DNA from 3 places in the Erwinia papayae genome. Region 2 is predicted to be linked to each of the others. Evidence: predicted binding sites of a transcription regulator. Region 2 holds the regulator's gene; each other region holds the start of a gene.

Region 1 (7,626 bases), 510 kb from region 2:
CTGGTGCGCTGGGCTACGCAATACAAAATGGCGGTGCTGATGGCTAATCATGCCCTGCCGACCGGTGGTTACCAGAGTGCCGGAAAAAGTGCCGTCTGGGACGAACAGGGTCGTCAGGTCGTGCAGGGTGGTAGCGGCGAACAGCTGGTCATCGCTCGCAGGACGGAGAGCGGTTGGCAGGGAGAAGTGCATCCGGTGCGCTAACCGACGGTAATCTGACAGAGAGCATTATGTTACGTGTGATCGATACTGAAACCTGTGGCCTGCAAGGCGGCATTGTCGAAGTGGCCTCAGTGGATGTCATTAACAACACCATTGTCAATCCCATGAGCGATCTGATTTGCCCCGATCGCCCCATCAGCCGTGAGGCTATGGCCATTCACCGCATTACTGAATCGATGGTGGCCGGTAAGCCCACCATTGAGCAGGCTATCCATCGCTATCATGGCAGCAACTATTACGTTGCCCATAACGCCAGTTTTGATCGCCGAATGCTGCCAGAGATACAGGGTGAGTGGATTTGCACCATGACGCTGGCACGAGGTTTGTGGCCGGGCAGAAAATACGGCAACTAGGCGCTGCGGGAATCCCTGCAACTGGAGGTGGAGACGCCGCCTGGCCTGCACGCACACCGGGCGTTGTATGACTGCTACGTGACAGCGTCACTGCTTATTCGCATCATGGCGTTTTCTGGCTGGGATGCCGGGGAAATGGTTCGCAGGATGCAGGTGCGTGGTTCTGCTGTCACTTTCCCATTTGGCAAATACCGTGGCAGTAAAGTTGATGAAGTGGTAAAGCGCGATCCCGGTTATCTGAAGTGGATGCTGAAAAACATTCCCGACCTGAATGCCAGTCTGCGCAGCGCCATTGAACGGGCCCTGTCGGCAGAATAATATTCCGCATGAAAAGGCATTTATCGCCCGGCACGGTATCGCCACCTGCGGCCCGCAGGAGATTAAAAACGGTGCGCAGCCGGTGACAGACTGGATAGAGAAACAGGGCATTAAATATCTGGCGGTACATATCGATCCTGATGTGTTGGATCCGACCCTGTTCCGCTCTGTGCTGTTCGCAAGACCCGCCAGAGGTAAAGACGATTTTGCTGGTGCAGCGGAAGGCAGACTGACAATCAATGAGGTGGTGACGCTGGTCAACCACGCCGCGAGCAGGTCGCAAATGGCCGGTATAACCGTGGCGGAACATCTTCCCTGGGATGCCATCAACCTGAAGAAAATGCTTGAATCTTTGCCGATGCCGGGCTGATACCCGACAAGCTATCCTGCCCGCCACTCTGCGGACATTCGGCAGAGTGGCGGCAGTCTTTCGAAGTAAAATTCAGTCAGCCGTGGGAGCGAGGGTGCCCTGTGCCAGTGCGATCAGAAAGGTAAACTCATCCGCCACCCCTTCATAGAAGGTAAAGCGACCCGATTTACCGCCGTGGCCGGAGTCCATGTCGGTGTCGAGTATCAGCAGATTGTTATCGGTTTTCACATCGCGCAATCTGGCAACCCATTTTGCCGGTTCCCAGTACTGCACCTGCGAGTCATGCAGGCCGGTAGTCACCAGCATGTGCGGATAGTTCTGCGAAGTGACGCCATCGTACGGACTGTATTGACGGATATAGTGATAGAACGCCTCATCAGCCGGATTACCCCATTCATCATATTCAGCGGTCGTCAGGGGAATTGACTCATCCAGCATGGTGGTTATCACATCGACAAACGGCACCTGAGCCACAATGCCATGAAAACAGGATGACGCCATATTGACCACCGCTCCCATCAACAGGCCACCCGCGCTGCCGCCCATTGCGTAAATTCTTTCCGGATCGCCATAGCCCTGCGCCACCAGCGCGTGGGTGGCATCGATAAAATCGTGAAAGGTATTCATTTTGTTGAGCAACTTTCCGTCATCGTACCACTGCTGCCCCAGCTCACCGCCACCACGAATATGCGCAATGGCGAAGACAAAACCCCGATCTAACAGGCTCAGGCGACTGGCGCTGAAATCAGCATCCATACTGCTGCCGTAAGCACCGTAGCCGTATACCAGTAGTGGATTTTTTTTCGGCTGGAAATGTTGCCGGTGATAAACCAGCGACACTGGCACCTTCACGCCGTCGCGCGCGGTTATCCAGTGCCGTTCACTGCAATAATTGCCAGCGTTGAAGCCTTTTACTTCAGTCTGCTTGAGCGTCCTGCGTTCGCCGCTGTCCATGTCCAGCTCGTAAAGGGTATCGGGCGTGGTCATCGAGGAGTAACCGTAGCGCAGCAGCGCAGTTTCCGGCGAGGGATTATAAGAGAGCCAGGTTACGCAGGCAGGGTCATCGAAAGCAATTACCACATCCCTGCCGGTCTTGCGACAGATCTGCCGCAGTCTGTTCTGCCCCTGCTCGCGTTCCTGCACCACCAACCAGTCACGGAACAGGCTGAAATCCTCCAGCAGAACAGGCGTGCGTGCCGGGATCAGGGTTTGCCAGCTGTCCTCACTGAACTGCTGGCTGTAATAAAGTGCAAAATTCTTCCCTTCCCGGTTCGAGCGAACCCAGAACTGTTGCTGATAGTGATCCACCGCGTACTCGTGATCTTTACGGCGTGGACAGAATATCTGTGGCTCAGCCGTGGCGGAATCCGCATCCAGCAACAGAATTTCACTGGTGGTGGTGCTGTTCAGACTGATAAGAACAAACTGCTCAGAGGTGGTTTTGTGAACGCTGACGTAGAAGGTATCGTCCTGCTCTTCATACACCAGTTCATCTTCCTGTTGTGAGGTGCCAGGACGGTGACGCCATACCTGCCACGGCAACAGAGTCTGCTTATCTTTCAGCACGTAATAGAACGTGCTGCTGTCTGCCCATGCAAATCCTGAAGAGACATGCTCCAGCACTTCCGGATACCACTCGCCGGTGGTCAGATTGAAGAAACGAATGTCGTACTGACGGCGTGACAGATAGTCCTCTGCCACCGCCAGCAGTTGATTATCCGGACTGATACCCAGTCCGCCAGGCGTATAAAAATCCGCGCCTGCCGCTCGCTGATTGCAGTCAAGCAGGATCTCCCATTGCTCCGGTGTGGAAGTGTCTTCCGGCTGGCGGGTATAAATTGCATACTCTTTGCCTTCCTCGTAGCGGCTCTGATAACGCCAGCCCCTTTTAACATAAGGCACGGAAAACTCACGTGGCGGAATACGTTGAATAATTTCCTTCAGCACCTCCTGCCGTAACGCCTGGTGCGGTGCCATAATCGCGCTGCCGTACTCATTTTCAGCTTCAAGATAGTCAACAACATCCTGCTGCTGACGCTGGTCATCACGCAGCCAGTAATAGTTATCGATGCGCGTCTCACCGTGCAGGGTCATTTCAACAGGAATTTTTCTGGCGATTGGGGGTTTCAGCATTATCGGACATCCACTCAGTCAGTCATGTCTGCTTAGTGTGGCATTTACCGCGCTGATTGTCAGGCGGGAGCCTGAAGCAGTCAGTGACAAAACAACAGGTTGGGGACAAAAATGCCCCCGGCGGGTGATCAGGCAGATAATTTTTGCTTCTCAGCCTGAATATCACTGGCAATACTCTCGCGAACATCCTCGGGTATTTTCAGTTCGTCTGCGAGAGCCTGAAGGTAGCTGCGCTCCATGAAATGGTCCACGTCAATCACCAGATTACTGAGGAAATAGACCTCCAGCGCTTCCTCCTCATTACTGATGTCCTTCGCCAGCTTTTGTGGATCCAGGGGCATATCAATGGCCTGCTGGATCATTCGCTCACCCTCTGCGCCCAGCCCGGCCTGCTGAATATGCTGGTCGATCGCCTGTCGCTCATTGTTGTCAATATGACCATCGCTTTTCGCCGCAAACACCAGCGCCTGCACCAGACGCTCCGCACGACGGTCTGGTGGCGAGAACTGCTGACCAAACTGCGGCTGGTCGCGGTGAGTTTCAGCGATACGCTGCTTATATTTATTCCACAGCACCGCCCCCGCTGCCGCGCTGCCGCCGATGATCAGCGCATTTTTCCCGTATTTCGTCAGCAGTTTGCGCGAAGATTTACTCGCTATCAGCAGGCCTGCCAGACCACCCAGCGCGCCCGGTGCCAGCATCTTGCCTAATCCCTCGCCACCACTTTTTCCCTGCTTGCCATTGCCCAGCACATTTTGAATTTGTTTCAGCCAGTCAGCCATCGTCTTTCCTTTCAGTGACAGAAAACGTTCAGCATAGAGGGCGTTACGTCAAGAACCGTCAAGTCTGGCAAAGCCCCGAAAACAACCAGCTACACTTCGCTAACAAAGGAACAACACTATAATTAGCATGATAATTATTACGCCTGGCATTAGCGCAGGGAAGACAGCGGCATCTCAGGTTTTGACGGCAGAACTGATTCGACACTTAATCGCCGGATATCGGCTGAGGAAAATCATGCGATTTGCTCATAATCCCCTGTTTATCAACACGGTTATTTTAGGGGGAACACCGGAAGAAAAAATTGAGGCCGCAGCGCAGGCGGGCTTCAGTCAGATTGAACTCTGGCGGCAGGATGTGGAGAAAGCGGGCGGCGGCGTGCCGGGGATTATTGACCTGGTCAGCCTAAAAATCTGGCATTTACCGATTATCAGGTGCTGCTGGATTTCGATGGCGCACCGGACGCCGTTCGTCAGCGAAAGTGTGATGAAGCTTTGGTGATGCTGGATACGGCAGTGGCTCTCGGTGCAACCACGCTGCTGACGCCAGCATCAACCGCTGATGATTGTCTTGCCGGGCGCGAAGAGGAGGATATCCGCTGGCTGGTTGATGAAGCAGGCAGGCGGGGACTGAGTGTGGCCTTTGAAGCTATGGCATGGAGTACACACATTAACAATACTGCGGCAGCATGGCAGCTGGTGCAGCGCATCGATAAGCCGAATCTTGGTCTGGTGGTCGATGCTTTCCACATCTTTGCCCGTCGGCGCACGGTAGCAGACCTGGCAGGGATCCCGATGGATAAAATCTTTCTGGTACAGCTGTCCGACCTCGCCGCCCTGCCCGCTGAGCACGCGCTGGTCGACATCGCACGTCATAAGCGCCTGTTACCCGGCGAGGGGTGTTTCCCGCTGAACACCCTGCTGGATTATCTGGCAGAGGGTGGATACAACGGGCCTCTTGGCCTGGAAGTCTTTAACGACCAGCTGCATCAGCGTGCAGCTCATGACGTGGCGAAAGAAGCCATGTCTGCCCTGAAGCGATGTTGTGGCATCTGAATAAATCTGCCGCTGTGCTGAAATGGATAACGTCGCCCAATCCGGCGACGCTCCGGAGCCGGTTCGACAGGTTAACCCGCTTCATCGGACAAACTGGTCGCCGACACTCCTGTGGTGACCCCATAAAATACGGTAACAGCACGCAGGACGTGGAGCACAACGCCAGACTCCCGGCACACTGCTGGTCACCAAAGCCGCAGGCCCCGGATGAGAGGACCACAGCAACGGACGGATTTCGTTTGCTGACCTCAGGCTACCTTACTGGCGCGGGAGGGTTTGCCTGCACCGATCGCTTTCAGTTTGTTCTTCGGTTCTGCTTCATCCGTGGCGTCTGCCAGAGTGTCGCTTTCCTGCCCGGCATCGGGCTCCCCGGCCGGGTTCAGGTCGTTACCTTCCATGCTCACATTTGCACGCTCAGGTTGTTTGCTGGTGCGCAGAATATGTGCAAGGGCATCTTTATTCTCTGCGAGGAACAGCCCGAGTATTTCGCGCTGCTCTTCGTCAATCGTCAGCGGGGCCACACCAAGCCAGTCGGAGAAGACTTCCGCCATATCCAGCATTTTGTCGTAGGCATCGGCTTCTTTTTTACTGGCGAAAGTCATTTTTTCCTCACCTTTTCTGACCACAACATATTTTATTTCAACAGCCATTGTTCCCACCTTATTTAACTGTATTTTCATACAGTATAACAGCGATGATTTTCCTTCTCAAGCCCGTAAAGCGGATGTATGCGCAATCGTTTTCGTTTATACTGCGCGCGTTTTTTTCCTTCCAATCAGGTAGACATTATGACAACTCTTGGTACTGCGCTGCGCCCCGCCGCCACGCGTGTAATGCTGTTAGGAGCGGGTGAACTTGGCAAAGAAGTCGCGCTGGAATGCCAGCGCCTGGGCGTGGAAGTCATTGCCGTCGATCGCTATGCCGACGCACCCGCCATGCATGTGGCGCATCGCAGCCATGTCATCAACATGCTGGATGGCGAAGCACTGCAAGCCCTGGTGGCGTCAGAACGTCCTGATTTTATTGTGCCAGAAATCGAAGCCATCGCGACAGATATGCTGATTGAGTTGGAAAAACAGGGGCAAAAGGTGGTGCCGACCGCGCGTGCCGCCCGTCTGACCATGAACCGCGAAGGCATTCGTCGCCTGGCCGCTGAAGAGCTCTCCCTGCCCACCTCAGATTACCGCTTTGCCGATGATGAGCAGGCTTTTCATCAGGCCGTACAGGCAATTGGCTTCCCGTGCATCGTTAAGCCGGTCATGAGCTCGTCCGGTAAAGGACAAAGTTTTATTCGTGAAGCCTCACAACTGAAGGCAGCCTGGGAGTACGCCCAGCAGGGTGGACGCGCCGGGGCCGGGAAAGTGATTGTTGAAGGTGTGGTGAAATTTGATTTTGAGATAACTCTGCTGACTGTCAGCGCGGTTGATGGTATCCATTTCTGCGCCCCCATTGGTCACCGTCAGGAAGAGGGTGATTACCGCGAATCATGGCAACCCCAACAGATGAGCGCCCTCGCCCTGCAACGCGCTGAAGAGATCGCCGCAAAAGTGGTTACCGCGCTGGGTGGTCAGGGCCTGTTTGGCGTTGAGCTGTTTGTCTGTGGTGATGAAGTGGTGTTCAGCGAGGTTTCTCCACGTCCACACGATACCGGGATGGTCACGCTGATTTCGCAGGACCTGTCAGAGTTCGCACTGCATGTCCGGGCCTTCCTCGGCCTGCCAGTGGGCGCTGTTCGCCAGTATGGTCCGGCGGCTACTGCGGTGATCCTGCCTGAACTGGATAGCGACAACGTGCAGTTTGCACAGCTGGCAGACGTGCTTGGGGCAGGTCTGCAACTGCGTCTGTTCGGCAAGCCTGAAATTCACGGTAAGCGGCGGATGGGGGTTGCGCTGGCAAGCGGTGAAGATATTGCTGATGCGGTACAACGTGCCATCAACTGCGCAGCGGGCGTCAAAGTCAGCGGCTGAGAAGCATAAAGGTCTGGCGCACTGCTCTTTTCCTCGTCCCGCCAATAAAGAAAGGATGGCGTTTGCCATCCTTTCTCGCTTTACCGGCTGGTCCGGAAGCGTTAAGCCGCACCGGCAACGGCTTCTTTCGCCAGTCGGGTAATGCGTTCATAATCGCCGGCTTCCAGCGCATCGGCGGGCACCAGCCACGAGCCGCCAATACAAAGCACGCTTTTCAGGGCCAGATAATCACGGTAATTAGCCGGTGAAATCCCGCCGGTTGGACAGAAGCGTACCTGCGGGAAGGGTCCGCCAATTGCCTGCAACGCCTTCACGCCACCGTTGGCTTCCGCCGGGAAAAACTTAAACTCACGCAGCCCGTAATCCATCCCGGTCATCAGCTCTGAAACCGTACTGATGCCCGGGATCAACGGCACGGAACCTGCTAC
Region 2 (7,626 bases):
CTGATAAAGCCAGAGGTGATAAGACTGGCGACACAACATAACCCAAGTTGCAAAGTATTTTGCAGGGCGGCAGCTTTGCCGCTGGCCTGTGGAAAAGCAAGTAACGCGCTGGCGACGACCAGAGGGTAAATCGCCCCATTAGCCAGAGCCATAAAACAGAATGGCAACATCAGTGCCATTACCGACGGTGTTTCCATCCGGGCAGCGAAGAAAAAGAAAAGGATACTGCATACATATATTCCCAGTAACCACGGTAACAGAGTGGCACCCGAAGCTTGCCTGAGCAGTGCCCGACAACCATAGCCTCCCAGCATAAAGGCCAGCGTCTGAGGGATATAGCTCAGACCGATGTCGCCGGGTGACATACCCAGATCGGTGAGGATAAACGGGGAGGCAGTCAACCAGGTAAAGAAGCTGGCAGAGCAGGCGGCATAAATCAATACGTTACCCCTGTACAGCGGCGTTTTCAGCAGGGTCAGGAAACGGATTTTCTCGTTTTTCGTGGGGGTGCTGCCAGATGGTGCAGGGGAAAGAAACAGCGTAAAAAGCAACAGGCACAAAGCGATCAGCAGCAGAACAACAAAAATTGCCCGCCAGGTGTAGTGATTGAGCAGCCATGCACCAAGCAGTGGGGCCAGTGCTGGCGAGAGGGCAACCAGCGGCATAATGGTGGCAAACATGCGGTTAGCCTGAGCCTCAGAGTAGCGGTCAATGACCAGCGCCTGCCAGGTTACCGCAGCGGCACAGACGCCAACGGCTTGCAAAAATCGCCATGCCAGCAGGGCAGTGGCAGAGCTGACCCACCACATTGCCGCACAACTGATAACAAATAATCCTAATCCCATCAGCAGGACCGGTTTCCGACCAATGCGATCGGAGAGCGGCCCCCAGAACAGCTGCGCGCTGGCGAATCCTGCCAAGAAGAGGCTGAGGCTTGCCCCAACCATTCCGGCACTGGTGTTCAGATCCTGCTGCATCACCCCAAAGGCGGGCAGGTACATATCGGTGGCCAGAAACCCGGACACGCTGAGCAGGGCAAGATAAACGGTAAATCCTTTTGATGACATGGATGCACTCTTCAGTCAGGTAAATAAAACGCTGCGCAGTGTAACGGGGTGGCAAAGCGGTTGTGAAACGGTAATATTTGCGGTTTGTATTCAAAAATATTGCAGGCAGATTATGTGGTCAGAACACTCTCTGGAAGTGGTTGATGCGGTAGCAAGGACCGGCAGCTTTACTGCTGCAGCCGCAGAACTGCATCGTGTCCCGTCAGCCATCAGCTATACTGTCCGCCAGCTGGAGGAGTGGCTGGCTGTCGCCCTCTTTGTCAGACGTCACCGCGACGTCGTGCTGACCGATGCAGGGCATTTTTTTGTCAGGGAAGGACGAGCTGTTATCAAAAAAATGCTTGCCACCCGACGTCAGTGCCAGCAGGTGGCCAACGGCTGGCGCGGTCAGATTAATATTGCCGTGGACTGCATTGTCAAACCAGCCAGAACCCGGCAGCTGGTGATTGATTTCTATCGACATTTTCCCGACATGGAACTGCATCTGTCAGCAGAAGTATTTAATGGTGTCTGGGATGCGCTGGCAGATGGGCGGGTGGATGTGGCGATTGGGGCAACTCAGGCTATTCCGGTTGGTGGACGTTTTGCTTTTCGCAGCATGGGAATGCTTGGCTGGCATTGCGTGGTAGAGGCCGGGCACCCCCTTGCTCAGCTTCAGGGGCCGGTCAGTGAGGAGAGCATACGTGCATGGCCTTCTCTCGGTCTGGAGGACACCTCCCGTTCTCTAACCAGAAGAACGACCTGGACCCTGGATAATCAGCGCCGGATGGTGGTGCCAGACTGGGAAAGCGGCATTGACTGTCTGTTATCCGGATTATGTGTGGGAATGGTGCCTGCGCATCTTTCGCGCCCCCTTATAAGCAGGGGAGCACTCAAAGTTTTGCAGCTGGAAACGGTTTTTCCTGACAGCCCCTGCTGTGTGAGTTGGTCAGAACAAACGGCCTCACCTGCGTTGAGCTGGCTACTGGATTATCTGGGAGATACCGACACCTTGAACAGCGAATGGCTTGCGGAAGAGATATAAACCCACCGGTCTGCCATGTCCGTTTTTACTGTTCAGGCGCTGCTCTGTACGTCAGAGCTGTGGCTGGTGAAGCGGCCGCCCCTGACATCAGAGGCGGTATAAGAATTATTGCCGGTGTTTCCTGAAAGGACCATCAGCCACCGAGCGACGTTCAATCAGTGTGGGGTGCACTTCAATTGTTTGTGGTTCTTCACGTTTGCTGGTTATACGATCCAGCAGCATAGCAAAAGCGGTTTCACCCAGCTGTTCCTTAGGCTGATGAATCGTGGTCAGTGAAGGAGCAAAAAAACGAGCGTTACGCACATTATCATACCCGATCACCGAAATATCCTGTGGGACACGCAGCCCCATTTCATCTGCTGCGCATATCGCTCCCATTGCCATAATGTCACCGCCACAGAACACTGCACTGGGGCGCTGTTTTTGTGAGAGGATTTGCTGCATAGCGTGGTAGCCGGATTCCGGCTCAAAATCACCCTGAACCAGCCACTCTTCCCGTAACGGAATATCCGCTTCAGCAAGGGCTTTAAGGAATCCAGCATGGCGTCCACCTCCGGTATTCCGTTCCATCTGACCGGGGATCACTCCGATGTCGCGGTGACCACGGTCGATCAGATAGCGGCCTGCCAGGTAGCCGCCTTCAAAGGCATTATCCAGTACGGTATCGGTAAAATCGCCGCGCGATTCGCCCCAGTCCATCACTACCATTGGAATATGACGACTCTCTTCCAGTAAGGTAATTAACGGCGCAGGATATTCAGAACACATGACCAACAGACCATCTACCCGCTTCTGCGCCATCATAGAGAGATAGGCCTGCTGTTTTTGCAGGTCATTATGGGCATTACCTAAAATCAGGGTATAGCCTTTCTCAAAGCAGCAATTTTCTACCGCCTCAATAATCTCAGCAAAGTAGGGCGCTTCGCTTGAGGTGGCTAACAGGCCTATGGTTTTAGTGTTATTCACCTTCAGGCTGCGGGCGACTGCACTGGGAGAGTAATGTAATTCTTTGATGGCACTCCACACGGCTTCTCGCGTTTCTTCAGCGACAAAGCGGGTTTTATTAATAACGTGGGAAACGGTGGTGGTTGATACGCCCGCACGTCTGGCCACATCTTTTATTGTTGCCATTAACTCGCTACTCCTGGATATCTCGTAACTTACTGATAATTAGTTTGTTAAACGATTGCTTCAAATACAAAAACCTGATGTCTGTTAACAAAGCTATACGGTGTCTTGCGGAGACATCAGAAAGGGAAAAGGTCTGTGCCAGAAAATGAATATGAACGATACGGTGACCTGAAGTAATGCGTAAGAATTCTAACAAGCCTGAGCAGAGAAAACGAGATTTTTACTGGCAACTATGGGAAAATCAATGACGCCATAAACGCTGTGGTTATCGAGGGTAACAGATGGATACCAATCTTAAATTTTCACTACTGACAACCATCGGCGCTTTACTGATGATTGTTGCATTCAGCTTCACCGCAGTGCTGCACTGAAAAAATAAGGCCGCTCCCCGGAACGGCCTTGAGAGTGAATCAGCGAATAGTTTTTGGCGTCATCATCCGGCGTGCACCAATATAGTGGCGTTGCCAGTAATCTTCGCTTAGTGCGCTGACCTGAATATCTTTGCCGGTTCGCGGCGACTGAATAAATTTACCATTACCCAGATAAACCCCAACATGATCGGCAGTACCGCGGCCATTTATACGAAAAAAAACCAGATCGCCTTTTTCGAGATCGTCACGTCTGATCGAAGCCGCATCGCGCAGATGGTACATCTCATTGGCCGTGCGTGGAATTTTGAATTTCACCAGATCTTTATAAGCGTACCAGACCAGACCGCTGCAATCGAAACCGGTTTTCGGCGATGTTCCGCCCCACTGATAAGGTTTACCCAGCTGGCCCATCAGTTTGTTCATCGCCGTTTCACGTGCTTTCTGGTAGCGGGCGCGGTGTGCTCTGCTGAGCTTCAGCGGGGCAACACTGTAAGCCATCTCATCCGGCTGCACTACCGTATTGCCGTGATGGCGCCCATATCGTCTTTTATACACCGGCAATGTTTCTTTAACTGATGCGGTTGTTACATTTACCCTGACGGTATTGCGTTTTTTTAGTTTGAATTTATTGACCGCAGTCAGACGGGATTTTTTGCTACTGACTTCTTTTACTTTGCTGGAACTGCTTTTCACCGGACGTCGCTTACGCCGTTCATCTTCTCGTGCCGTGGTGTTGCTGTCAGTTTTGTGGTGATTAGCATTAACAGGGGTATGGGGCGATGCGTGCGCCATATTGAAAAACAGCTGAGCTGTAGCCAGCATGATAAGCGTGATGAGTAAACGCATCGTTACCGTTAGCAGTTTATGCTCCCGCCGGGGCCGGAGCGTGGTTGAATTAGGATATCTTTCAGATTGACAGTCCGATTCTAATCGAACTTCCTGGTCAAAGTTAACACCTTTTTTGTTTCAGGAATGCATAACACGTAAAAGCTGTAAAAATGACATTAAATGGCACTGTTAATGCGCAGCATTTGTACTCAGATTATGCGTGCAGGTAATAAAAGTGTTTGTAATCGTATTTTAATCAGGATGTTAACAGGTATCTTCCTGGTGGACTTTTACCCTGAATAAAATGTCGTTTTAACGTTGGTTCATAATCGCTACAATAATAAGACACGAAGTATCCGCTGAAGGAAGCTATTTATGAGTACTGTTGAGAAAATTGAGCGTCAGATAGCAGAAAACCCCATTCTGCTTTATATGAAAGGCTCGCCAAAACTGCCGAGCTGTGGCTTTTCTGCTCAGGCTGTGCAGGCACTTTCTGCCTGTGGTGAGCGTTTTGCCTATGTTGATATTCTACAGAATCCGGAAATTCGTGCTGAACTGCCTAAATATGCTAACTGGCCGACTTTCCCTCAACTGTGGGTTGATGGTGAGCTGGTTGGCGGCTGCGATATTATTATCGAAATGTATCAGCGTGGTGAACTGCAACAGCTGATCAAAGAAACGGCGCAAAAATATCCCGCAGCACCGGCTGAATAAACCACTCCCGGGCGATAAAAAGGGCAGGTAAACAACGGTTTCCTGCCCTTAAACACCTCTGCAACCATGACGCTTTCCCGCCATTGTTGAATAAGCCATATAAAAGCGCACGATGTAAGTGACAGTGTCACTCCTTGCTCGTTGTTTCTGCCTGAGCCAGAGGCCAGCCTCCCAGACGTTTCCAGCGGTTTACCAGCTCGCAAAACAGATCCGCTGTTTGCTCGGTGTCATACAGCGCAGAGTGGGCCTGACTACTGTCGAATGGCATACCGGCAGCGATGCAGGCTTTAGCCAGTACCGTCTGACCCAGAACCAGCCCGCTAAGTGCAGCAGTGTCGAAGGTCACAAAGGGATGAAATGGATTTCGTTTAAGACCCGCTCTGTCTGCGGCAGCATTAACGAAATTCAGATCAAACGTGGCATTGTGCGCCACCATAATTGCCCGGCTACAGCCCTGATCTTTAATACCTTTACGAATCAGTTTAAAGATAGCGTTTAACGCTGTGTATTCACTGACCGCATCGCGGAGTGGATTGTGAGGATCGATGCCATTAAAAGCCAGAGCTTCTGGTTGCAGCACCGAGCCTTCGAACGGTTCAATATGAAAATGCATTGTCTGATCTTTCTCCAGCCAGCCGTGTTGATCCATTTTCAGCGTAACGGCGGCCACTTCCAGTAATGCATTACTTCTGGCGTCAAACCCGGCCGTTTCCACATCAATGACTACCGGATAAAAACCGCGAAAACGGCTGCTGAGGCTATTCAGTTCGTTCGAATCAGACATCGGGATCTCACAGGGGGAAAAATGGCAGCGCGTATTATGGCAAATTTTGTCATTCGTTGCAGCATGGGAAGGGGAAAGGGGATGCCGGTGGCATCCCGCAGGGTCATGCGCCCAGACCGTGGCCCGCATGTTTATTTTCAATCAGTTCGATTTTATAGCCATCAGGATCTTCAACGAAGGCAATCACCGTGGTGCCGCCTTTGACCGGACCTGCCTCGCGCGTCACATTGCCGCCATCTTTACGGATGCGATCGCAGGTGGCTGCCACATCATCCACGCCCAGAGCGATATGTCCGTACGCATTACCCGGATCATAACTGTCAACACCCCAGTTATAAGTCAGTTCAATAACCGCACCCTCACTTTCTTCGGTGTAACCGACAAACGCCAGATTATATTTATATTCTTTATTTTCGCTGGTGCGCAGCAGGCGCATGCCCAGCACTTTGGTATAGAAGTCAACGGAGCGTTGTAAGTCACCAACGCGCAGCATGGTATGGAGTAAGCGCATAGCATCCTCTTAATAAAAGCGTCATCGTCTGATGACGGGAACGAAACAGTATAGCGATGAAACGCTTGCTGCGTTAACGGGCATAGTGCTCAGGCGGAAGAACTTACAGCAGAAAAGGCCGCATTTTACGCGGCCTCGCACTGTTGTTAAAACGCGGTACTGAGAGCTTACTTTTGCGCCAGCGTCGGGTAGTCGGTGTAGCCTTCCGCACCGCCGCCGTAGAACAGCGCCGGGCGTTGCTCATTCAGCGGCGCATTTTGTTGCAGGCGAGCGACCAGATCCGGGTTGGCAATATAAACGCGGCCAAAAGCAGCCGCATCAATCAGACCTTTTTCGATCAGATCTTCGGCCTTTTCAGCCGTATAAGCGCCAGCACCAATAATCACGCCAGGGTAAACGGCGCGGATTGCTTTGCGGAAAGCTTCGCTGTAGGGCTTGCCACCGGCCCAGTCTGGTTCAGATATATGCAGGTAAGCAAGGTTACGTTCCGCCAGTTCAGTAATGTAGTAGAGGGCTGCGGCTTCCTGATCTTCACCATTATCCAGACCATTAAACGGACCAAGCGGAGAAATACGTATCCCGATCCGATCGCTGCTCCAGGCTGCAACAGCAGCATCGACCACTTCCAGAGCAAAGCGGGTGCGATTTTCCACGCTGCCACCGTAGGCATCACTGCGCTGGTTTGAAGCGGGTGACAGGAACTGATGAATCAGGTAGCCGTGAGCAGAATGCAGTTCAACCAGATCGAAGCCAGCTTCGCGCGCATTGACGACAGCCTGGCGAAAATCATTGACCACACCGGCAATTTCTTCCAGCTCCAGCGCACGTGGGGTGGACGTCGCTTCACGAATTGCCAGGCCGTTTTCGTCACGCAGGGAGGTGCGCGTATCAGCATTAATGGCAGAAGAAGAAACCGGCGCTTTGCCTTCGGGCTGTACGCTGGTGTGAGATATGCGGCCCGTATGCCAAAGCTGAACCGCACTGTGACCGCCTTCCTGATGAATACCTTCATTGATCGCTTTCCATGCGGCAATCTGCTCAGCAGTGTGCAGACCCGGCGCACCGGCGTAACCCTTAGCCTGGAAAGAAACCTGAGTGGCTTCAGTAATAATCAAGCCCGCGCTGGCGCGCTGACGATAATATTCCCCCATCAGCGGCGTGGGAATATCACCCGGCTCAATACTGCGCAGGCGTGT
Region 3 (7,626 bases), 830 kb from region 2:
AATTACCGCGGGTCAGCAGGTCAGCTTCAACAGTATGTCAGTTAAGGTGACAGCCTGATATAACGCCAGGTGGTGAGGTTCTGGCGCCGAGGCCTTTCTGTGCAGAACCTGCACAAGTGGAAACAGCACCATCAGGTGTTTGCCACCCCGCCATATCACACTAAAGCAAAGCCGCCTTTTGATGAGGGCGGCTTTGCTGCATTTGCCCGGCTGAAAAGCGGATATCCGTTGTTATCTGCGACGCCAGCTGGTTCCCTGCGGGCCGTCTTCGAGAACAATTCCCAGCTCGTTCAGCTTGTCGCGTGCCACATCTGCCTGCGCCCAGTTTTTCTCTTTTCGGGCATCATTGCGCATCCGGATCAACGCTTCAATTTCAGCAACCTGGCTGTCATCATCATCATTCTGATGCGCATTTTGTAGGAACAGATCCGGGTCCTGCTCCAGCAGGCCCAGTACCGCTGCCAGCTGACGCATTTTTGCAGCCAGCGTATTCGCCGCCGCCGCATCTTCGCTTTTCAGGCGATTCACTTCACGCGCCATGTCAAACAGCACGGAATAGGCTTCTGGCGTATTGAAATCATCATCCATTGCTTCGCGAAAGCGGGCTTCAAAGTCTTCACCACCCGCAGCCATCGCGGCAGCGTCAGTATTGCGCAACGCGGTATACAGACGTTCCAGTGCAGCGCGGGCCTGCTTCAGATTATCTTCGCCATAATTCAGTTGACTGCGATAATGACCCGACATCAGAAAATAGCGCACGGTTTCCGCATCGTAATGCGCCAGCACATCGCGCACGGTAAAAAAGTTATTCAACGATTTGGACATTTTCTCGCGGTCAACCATCACCATCCCGGAATGCATCCAGTAATTCACATACGGGCCGTCATGGGCGCAGGATGACTGGGCAATCTCGTTTTCATGATGCGGAAACATCAGATCCGAACCCCCGCCGTGAATATCGAAATGTGTTCCCAGCTGTTTGCAGTTCATCGCTGAACACTCAATATGCCAGCCAGGGCGACCGTCTCCCCAGGGTGAAGGCCAGCATGGCTCGCCCGCTTTCGACATTTTCCACAGCACGAAATCCATTGGATTACGCTTCACCTCGGCGCTGACTTCAACCCGGGCACCAGCCTGTAACTGCTCAAGATCCTGACGGGAGAGCAAACCGTAGTCGGCATCACTTTCAACCGAAAACATCACGTCGCCGTTGCTGGCGACATAAGCGTGTTGACGATCAATCAGTTTGCTGACCAGTTCAATGATGTCGTTAATGTGCTGAGTGGCGCGGGGTTCAAGATCCGGCGGCAGAATGTTCAGCGCTTTAAAATCCTTGTGCATTTCAGCGATCATGCCATCAGTAAGCTGCTGAATAATTTGCTTATTTTCACTGGCGCGCTTGATAATTTTGTCATCAATGTCGGTAATATTACGGACATATTTCAACGAATAGCCCAGATAGCGCAGATAGCGGGCCACCACATCGAAGGCGACAAAAGTGCGACCATGGCCAATATGACAAAGGTCGTAAACGGTAATGCCACACACGTACATACCGATTTGTCCGGCATTGATCGGTTTAAATTCCTCTTTCTGGCGACTCAGGGTGTTGAAAATCTTAAGCATTGACACATTCCGTTTTTTTTAGCGTGTGCGGGGATGACGTGTGAAACGTCTATTCTGACGCATTGTTAACGCAAGCGCCATGCAAAACAAGGTTGTGCTGTCAGGGCTTTATGCAGCAATGCTGACTCGTCATCACATTTTGTGATATAAGAACGGTCTGCTGAAATGTGCCACGCCAGCAATCAGGCGGCACCGGCTAACCATTAATTACTTGAACCCGGACAGGATGAAAATATGGTCACTTTCCAGACTAATCATGGCGATATCGTTATCAAAACCTTTGATGATAAAGCACCGGCTACCGTCAAAAACTTCCTGGACTATTGCCGTGAAGGTTTTTACAACAACACCATTTTCCACCGTGTCATTAACGGATTTATGATTCAGGGCGGCGGTTTTGAGCCGGGTATGAATCAGAAAGCAACCAAAGAAGAAATTCGCAACGAAGCCAATAATGGTCTGAAAAACACCAAAGGTACGCTGGCAATGGCCCGTACTCAGGCACCACACTCTGCAACCGCACAGTTCTTTATCAACGTGGCAGATAACGATTTTCTGAACTTCCGTGATGAAAGCCTGCAAGGCTGGGGTTACTGCGTGTTTGCTGAAGTGGTTGAAGGCATGGACGTGGTAGAAAAAATCAAAGCGGTGGCAACCGGTCGCAGCGGCATGCATCAGGATGTGCCAAAAGATGACGTGGTCATTCAGAACGTTACCGTCAGCGAATAATGCCTCATACGCTGTTCATCGCAGATCTCCATCTGTGTAAAGAAGAACCGGCAATCACCGCCGGTTTTCTTGCCTTTTTGCAACGTGAAGCCTGTCAGGCAGAAGCCTTATATATTCTTGGCGACCTGTTTGAAGCCTGGATTGGTGATGATTTTGCCCAACCGCTACATACCCAAATCGCCACTGCTCTGTCAGCATTAACCCAGGCCGGTATTCCCTGTTACTTTATCCACGGCAATCGTGATTTTCTGCTGGGTAAAAATTATGCAGCTGCCTGCGGGATGACACTGCTGCCAGAAGAAAAAGTATTGGCTCTCTACGGCAAACGTATTCTGATTATGCACGGCGATACATTGTGCACCGACGATCTGGCCTACCAACGCTTTCGCCGCAAAGTTCATCAGCGCTGGCTGCAAAAGCTGTTTCTTACCCTGCCTTTGTTTATTCGTAAGCGTATAGCCACCCGAATGCGGGCTGACAGCAAGCAGGCCAATCGTGGCAAAGATTCGGCCATCATGGACGTGAATCAGGATGCGGTTATCCGCACCATGACCCACCATGATGTGCACTATCTGATTCACGGCCACACACATCGCCCCGCGATCCATCAACTGACGGTCAACGGACAACCCGCCCAAAGGCTGGTATCCGGCGCATGGCATCACGAAGGCTGGTTAATCCGCGTAAGCGAAAGCGAAACCACGCTGATTTCCTTTCCTTTTGAGAAATAAAGAGCCGCGCGATTGCTTTACTGACGCCCACGCAACCGTTTTCCTCACCGTGCAGTCATGGTATTCTCTCTGCCCTTCCCATCTGATGGCGTAACCGACCTGAAGATGACGTTTGTACAATCACAGGAGTCTCACCCGCATGTCTTCCAATGCTGCACCGGCCCGTATTGCCATTGTTATGGGTTCCAAAAGTGACTGGGCAACCATGCAATTTGCCGCCGACATTCTCACCAACCTGGCCGTGCCTTTTCATTGTGAAGTGGTTTCAGCACACCGCACGCCAGACAAACTGTTCAGTTTTGCCGAACAGGCAGCTGAAAACGGTTTTCAGGTGATCATTGCAGGCGCGGGTGGCGCAGCACATCTGCCGGGCATGCTGGCGGCGAAGACGCTGGTGCCGGTGCTGGGCGTGCCGGTTCAGAGTGCAGCGCTGAGCGGTGTCGACAGTCTCTACTCCATTGTGCAGATGCCTCGCGGTATTCCGGTCGGGACGCTGGCAATTGGCAAAGCGGGCGCCGCCAACGCCGCGCTGCTGGCAGCACAAATTCTGGCACTGCATGACAACCAACTGGCCTCCCGCCTCGACGACTGGCGGCAAAAGCAGACGGATGAAGTGCTGAATAATCCCGATCCGCAGGAGGAAGCATGAAGCCGGTTTGCGTATTAGGTAACGGACAGTTGGGCAGGATGCTGCGCCAGGCAGGGGAACCGCTGGGTATCACTGTCCATCCGGTCGGGCTGGATGCCGAACCCGAAGCACTACCGATCCAGCAAAGCGTGATCACCGCAGAGATCGAACGCTGGCCGGAAACCGCCCTGACCCGTGAACTGGCCGATCACAACGCCTTTGTTAACCGCGATATTTTTCCTCGTCTTGCCGATCGTCTGACACAAAAACAGTTGCTGGATCAACTGGGCTTACCCACCGCGCCCTGGCAGTTGCTGGCGGACAGCAGTGAATGGTCACAGGTATTCGCCACGCTGGGTGAACTGGCTATCGTCAAGCGCCGTACTGGCGGCTACGACGGACGCGGCCAGTGGCGTCTGCGCAAAAATGACAGCAGCTCACTGCCAGCCGAGTGTTACGGTGAATGCATCGTCGAGCAGGGGATCAATTTTTCCGCTGAGGTGTCGCTGGTGGGTGCTCGTGGACATAATGGCGACACGGTGTTTTATCCGCTGACTCATAATCTGCACCAGGAAGGCATTCTGCGCACCAGCGTGGCATTCCCCCATCCGGACAAGACTCAGCAACAGCAGGCTGAAACCATGCTTTCAGCCATTATGAACGAACTGAACTATGTCGGCGTGATGGCGGTGGAGTGCTTCGTGGTTCCGGAAGGTTTGCTGATCAATGAGCTGGCTCCCCGTGTGCACAACAGCGGCCACTGGACGCAAAATGGCGCATCCATCAGCCAGTTTGAACTGCACCTGCGGGCCATTCTGAATTTACCGCTGCCGCAGCCGGTGGTCAGCACGCCTTCGGTGATGGTTAATCTGATTGGCACAGCGGTCAACCGCGACTGGCTGAGCCTGCCGCTGGTCCATCTGCACTGGTATGAAAAAGAGGTCCGTCCGGGGCGTAAAGTTGGTCACCTGAACCTGTCAGATGTCAGTTCGGACGCATTGCAGGCCACGCTTCATGACCTGCTACCTCAACTGCCGGAAGAATATGCCAGTGGTATTGGCTGGGCGGTCGAAAAACTACAGGATGCCCGCCTGGATTGATAAACCACTAAAATCGCCTCCGTGGCACAGTTTCACTGACTCCCGGCCCGGTTTAAAAAGCCTGCGCGTCCTTCACTAACTGGTGAGGGACGCGATGAAGCTACTCCGCGTGATAATTTCTGAACAACGCTTTCCCTTTCAGTAACCGGATACCCAGCCAGCCACTGCAGAGCGACAGTAACAGCGCCCCGGTTAAGGGTAGCGTCAGCCATAACATCACATCCGGCTGCCAGGGAAAATCAAACACTTTGCGCTGCAATCCCCATAAAGCCGCTTCTGCGCCAATGGCAGCAGCAATGCCTGACACCAGCCCCAGCAGGGCAAACTCATACCACAGAGTGCCACGCAGCAGTTTTTTACCCGCGCCCAGCGTGCGCCAGACGATCAGTTCCTGCCGACGCTGACGCATTCCGACCTGCACCTGCGCCATTAACAACAGCACACCACAGGCAGTTACCAGCACCACCATAATCTCCAGTGCCTGACTGACCTGAGCCAGCACCTGACCTATCTGTCGCAAAATGCTGCCAACATCAAGCAGGCTGAGCGTCGGAAACTGGCGATTCAGTTGCGCCAGCAACGCATTGTTATCATCAAGACGAAAGCTGGTCAGCCAGGTCTGTGGCTGGTCATCAAGCGCCCCCGGCGGGAAGATAAAAAAGAAATTGGGCTTGAGGCTTTCCCAGTCAACTTTGCGCAGGCTGGTAATGGTGGCCGAAAACGTCTGTGTATCGCCGGTAAAAGTCAGCTTATCGCCCGGTTTAACGCCAAGCCGCTCAGCCAGCGCCGCCTCCATTGATACTTCACCTTTCTGCGGCGGCCAGCTACCGGCAGTCAACGGGTTGTGATCTGGCAATGCGGCCTGCCAAGTAAGGTTCAGTTCACGGTTAAGTGAATTATCCAGCGTAGGATCGGCGGGCTTACCCTTAATCTCCGTCAGTCGTGCCCTGATAATCGGGTAGAAGGTTTGTGGCTCAATTCGCTGCTGCTGGAGAAAGGCTTTCACCTGCGGCACCTGATCCTGAGTCAGATTCAGCAAAAAGTAATTCGGACTTCCCGGAGGAAGCTGCTGCTGCCAGCGATCCAGCAGATCGCCACGCATCACTAACAGTAGCGCCAGCAACATAAAAGAGAGGGAGAATGCCGCCAGTTGACTCAGGGTGGTCCAGGGCTGCCGCAGCAGGCGGTTTACAGCCAGCCTGAATGCCAGGTTACTTAAACTGATGCGTTTCAGCAGCATCAGTGCCAGCCAGCCGATGCCAGCCAGCAATAGTGAGAGCAGCACAATCCCGCCGACTAACGCCCAGAGCAGCTTACTGCCGCCCACCAGCAACGCCAGCAGCCCGACCACGATCAGTGCCATCACCGGAAGATAATATTTCAGCGGCCAGAGCCTGGCGACCACATCCCGTCGCAGTACGCGCAATGGCTGAGTCGCCAGCAGTAAGCGATAAGGCCGTAATCCGACCAGCAGCGAGATGACAAACAAAGAGCCTGTCGCCCACAGCCACGGCCACGCGCTGGCAGCAGGCAGTTGACCAGGCAGAACAGGCTGCAACATCTTTAACAAAAGCCATTCAAATGCCTGTCCAATGATGCCGCCTGACACCACAGCCAGCAGCAGCACCGCCAGCCACTGGCCCACAATCAGCTTGCGTAAAGCAGCACGATTCGCCCCCAGCGTTTTCAGCACCGCCACCAGATCATAGCGGCTACGGCAGTAGTGGCTCATCGCGACGGTCACCGCCGCAACAGCCAGCATCAGGGTCAGCAGTGCTGAAAGCAGCAGAAACTGCCTGGCACGCTGCATGGATTTGCCCAACGCATCGTCCGAATTATCAGTACTTATCCAGCGCTGATCCGCGCTGATGTGCGAGTCGATAAAGCGGTCATAATGTGATAACTGTTCTGCCGTACCACCAAACTTATAGCGCCAGGTAATGCGACTACCAGGCTGGATCGCGCCGGTTTTTGCCACATCCGCCAGATTCATCAGCAACCGGGGCGCGGTCTGGAAAGGATTAAACCCGGCGTCCGGCTCCTGAATCACCTCGCCAGCAATACGCAAGGTTGTATCGCCCACCTCAAGATTGTTGCCTGCTTTCAGGTTAAGCAATGACAGCAGGCGCGGTGCCGCCAGAACGGTCCCTTCAGCCGGTTTCAGTCCCGCCGGACTGGTTGCCAGGGTGCCAAACATCGGATAGACATTATCTACCGCTTTAACCGCAGCCAGCTGCGGTGTCTCTCCGGCCCAGGTCATGGTCATAAATGTCAGCTGGCGACCTACCTGCAATCCGCTGTTACGTGCTTCGTCCAGCCACTCCTGTGGCACTTCACGCGGGCTCTGCAACGTCCGGTCACCGGCCATAAAGTCACGGCTTTGCTGAGTCAGCCCTTTTTCCATCCTGTCACTGAGCGATCCCAGCGCCAGTACACAGGCGACCGCCAGGGTCAGCGCCAGCCAGACGATCAGCAGCGAAGGTGATTTCCATTCACGCCAGAACCAACGCCAGATCATGCTTCCTCCCACAGCTTGCCATCGGGGACCCGCAGTCGGCGATCGCAGCGTGCCGCCAGCTGTTCATCATGGGTGACCAGAATCAGCGTGGTGGCAAAATCGCGGTTGAGGGAAAACAGCAGATCGGCAATGCGATCGCCGGTTTTTCTGTCCAGATTACCGGTCGGCTCATCCGCAAACAGCAGTGCAGGACGACCATTGAATGCTCTTGCAAGGGCAACGCGTTGTTGCTCACCGCCAGAAAGCTGCGAAGGCAAGTGCGTCAGACGTTCTGCCAGTCCGAGCTGTTCCAGC

What was found. The regulator PurR, encoded in region 2, represses purine synthesis genes. The targets are predictions, from matches to a motif close to CANGCAAACGTTTGCNTG.
Region 1: a site for PurR is predicted at 5,961-5,978, ahead of purT (formate-dependent phosphoribosylglycinamide formyltransferase). Genes of this name have one in related genera too.
Region 3: a site for PurR is predicted at 3,115-3,132, ahead of purE (5-(carboxyamino)imidazole ribonucleotide mutase). Genes of this name have one in related genera too.

Annotation. Positions count from the first base shown of each region.
Region 1 covers NZ_JBZCHT010000009.1:691,262-698,887, reverse strand. The annotation lists gene AC3RPL_RS08025 (carbon-nitrogen hydrolase family protein) at 1-204, shown strand, start outside; partial or broken gene exoX (exodeoxyribonuclease X) at 231-893, shown strand; gene AC3RPL_RS08015 (arginase family protein) at 868-1,263, shown strand; gene AC3RPL_RS08010 (S9 family peptidase) at 1,336-3,393, opposite strand; gene AC3RPL_RS08005 (tellurite resistance TerB family protein) at 3,525-4,178, opposite strand; partial or broken gene AC3RPL_RS08000 (sugar phosphate isomerase/epimerase family protein) at 4,414-5,231, shown strand; gene AC3RPL_RS07995 (YebG family protein) at 5,480-5,881, opposite strand; gene purT (formate-dependent phosphoribosylglycinamide formyltransferase) at 6,020-7,198, shown strand; gene AC3RPL_RS07985 (bifunctional 4-hydroxy-2-oxoglutarate aldolase/2-dehydro-3-deoxy-phosphogluconate aldolase) at 7,300-7,626, opposite strand, start outside.
Region 2 covers NZ_JBZCHT010000009.1:1,199,656-1,207,281, reverse strand. The annotation lists gene punC (purine nucleoside transporter PunC) at 1-1,067, opposite strand, end outside; gene punR (DNA-binding transcriptional activator PunR) at 1,180-2,091, shown strand; gene purR (HTH-type transcriptional repressor PurR) at 2,197-3,222, opposite strand; gene cydH (cytochrome bd-I oxidase subunit CydH) at 3,504-3,593, shown strand; gene AC3RPL_RS10530 (C40 family peptidase) at 3,633-4,439, opposite strand; gene AC3RPL_RS10525 (Grx4 family monothiol glutaredoxin) at 4,797-5,135, shown strand; gene rnt (ribonuclease T) at 5,263-5,919, opposite strand; gene gloA (lactoylglutathione lyase) at 6,023-6,430, opposite strand; gene AC3RPL_RS10510 (alkene reductase) at 6,598-7,626, opposite strand, start outside.
Region 3 covers NZ_JBZCHT010000009.1:2,034,640-2,042,265, forward strand. The annotation lists gene ybcJ (ribosome-associated protein YbcJ) at 1-58, shown strand, start outside; gene cysS (cysteine--tRNA ligase) at 232-1,626, opposite strand; gene ppiB (peptidylprolyl isomerase B) at 1,861-2,355, shown strand; gene lpxH (UDP-2,3-diacylglucosamine diphosphatase) at 2,355-3,086, shown strand; gene purE (5-(carboxyamino)imidazole ribonucleotide mutase) at 3,226-3,735, shown strand; gene purK (5-(carboxyamino)imidazole ribonucleotide synthase) at 3,732-4,814, shown strand; gene ybbP (putative ABC transporter permease subunit YbbP) at 4,915-7,332, opposite strand; gene ybbA (putative ABC transporter ATP-binding protein YbbA) at 7,329-7,626, opposite strand, start outside.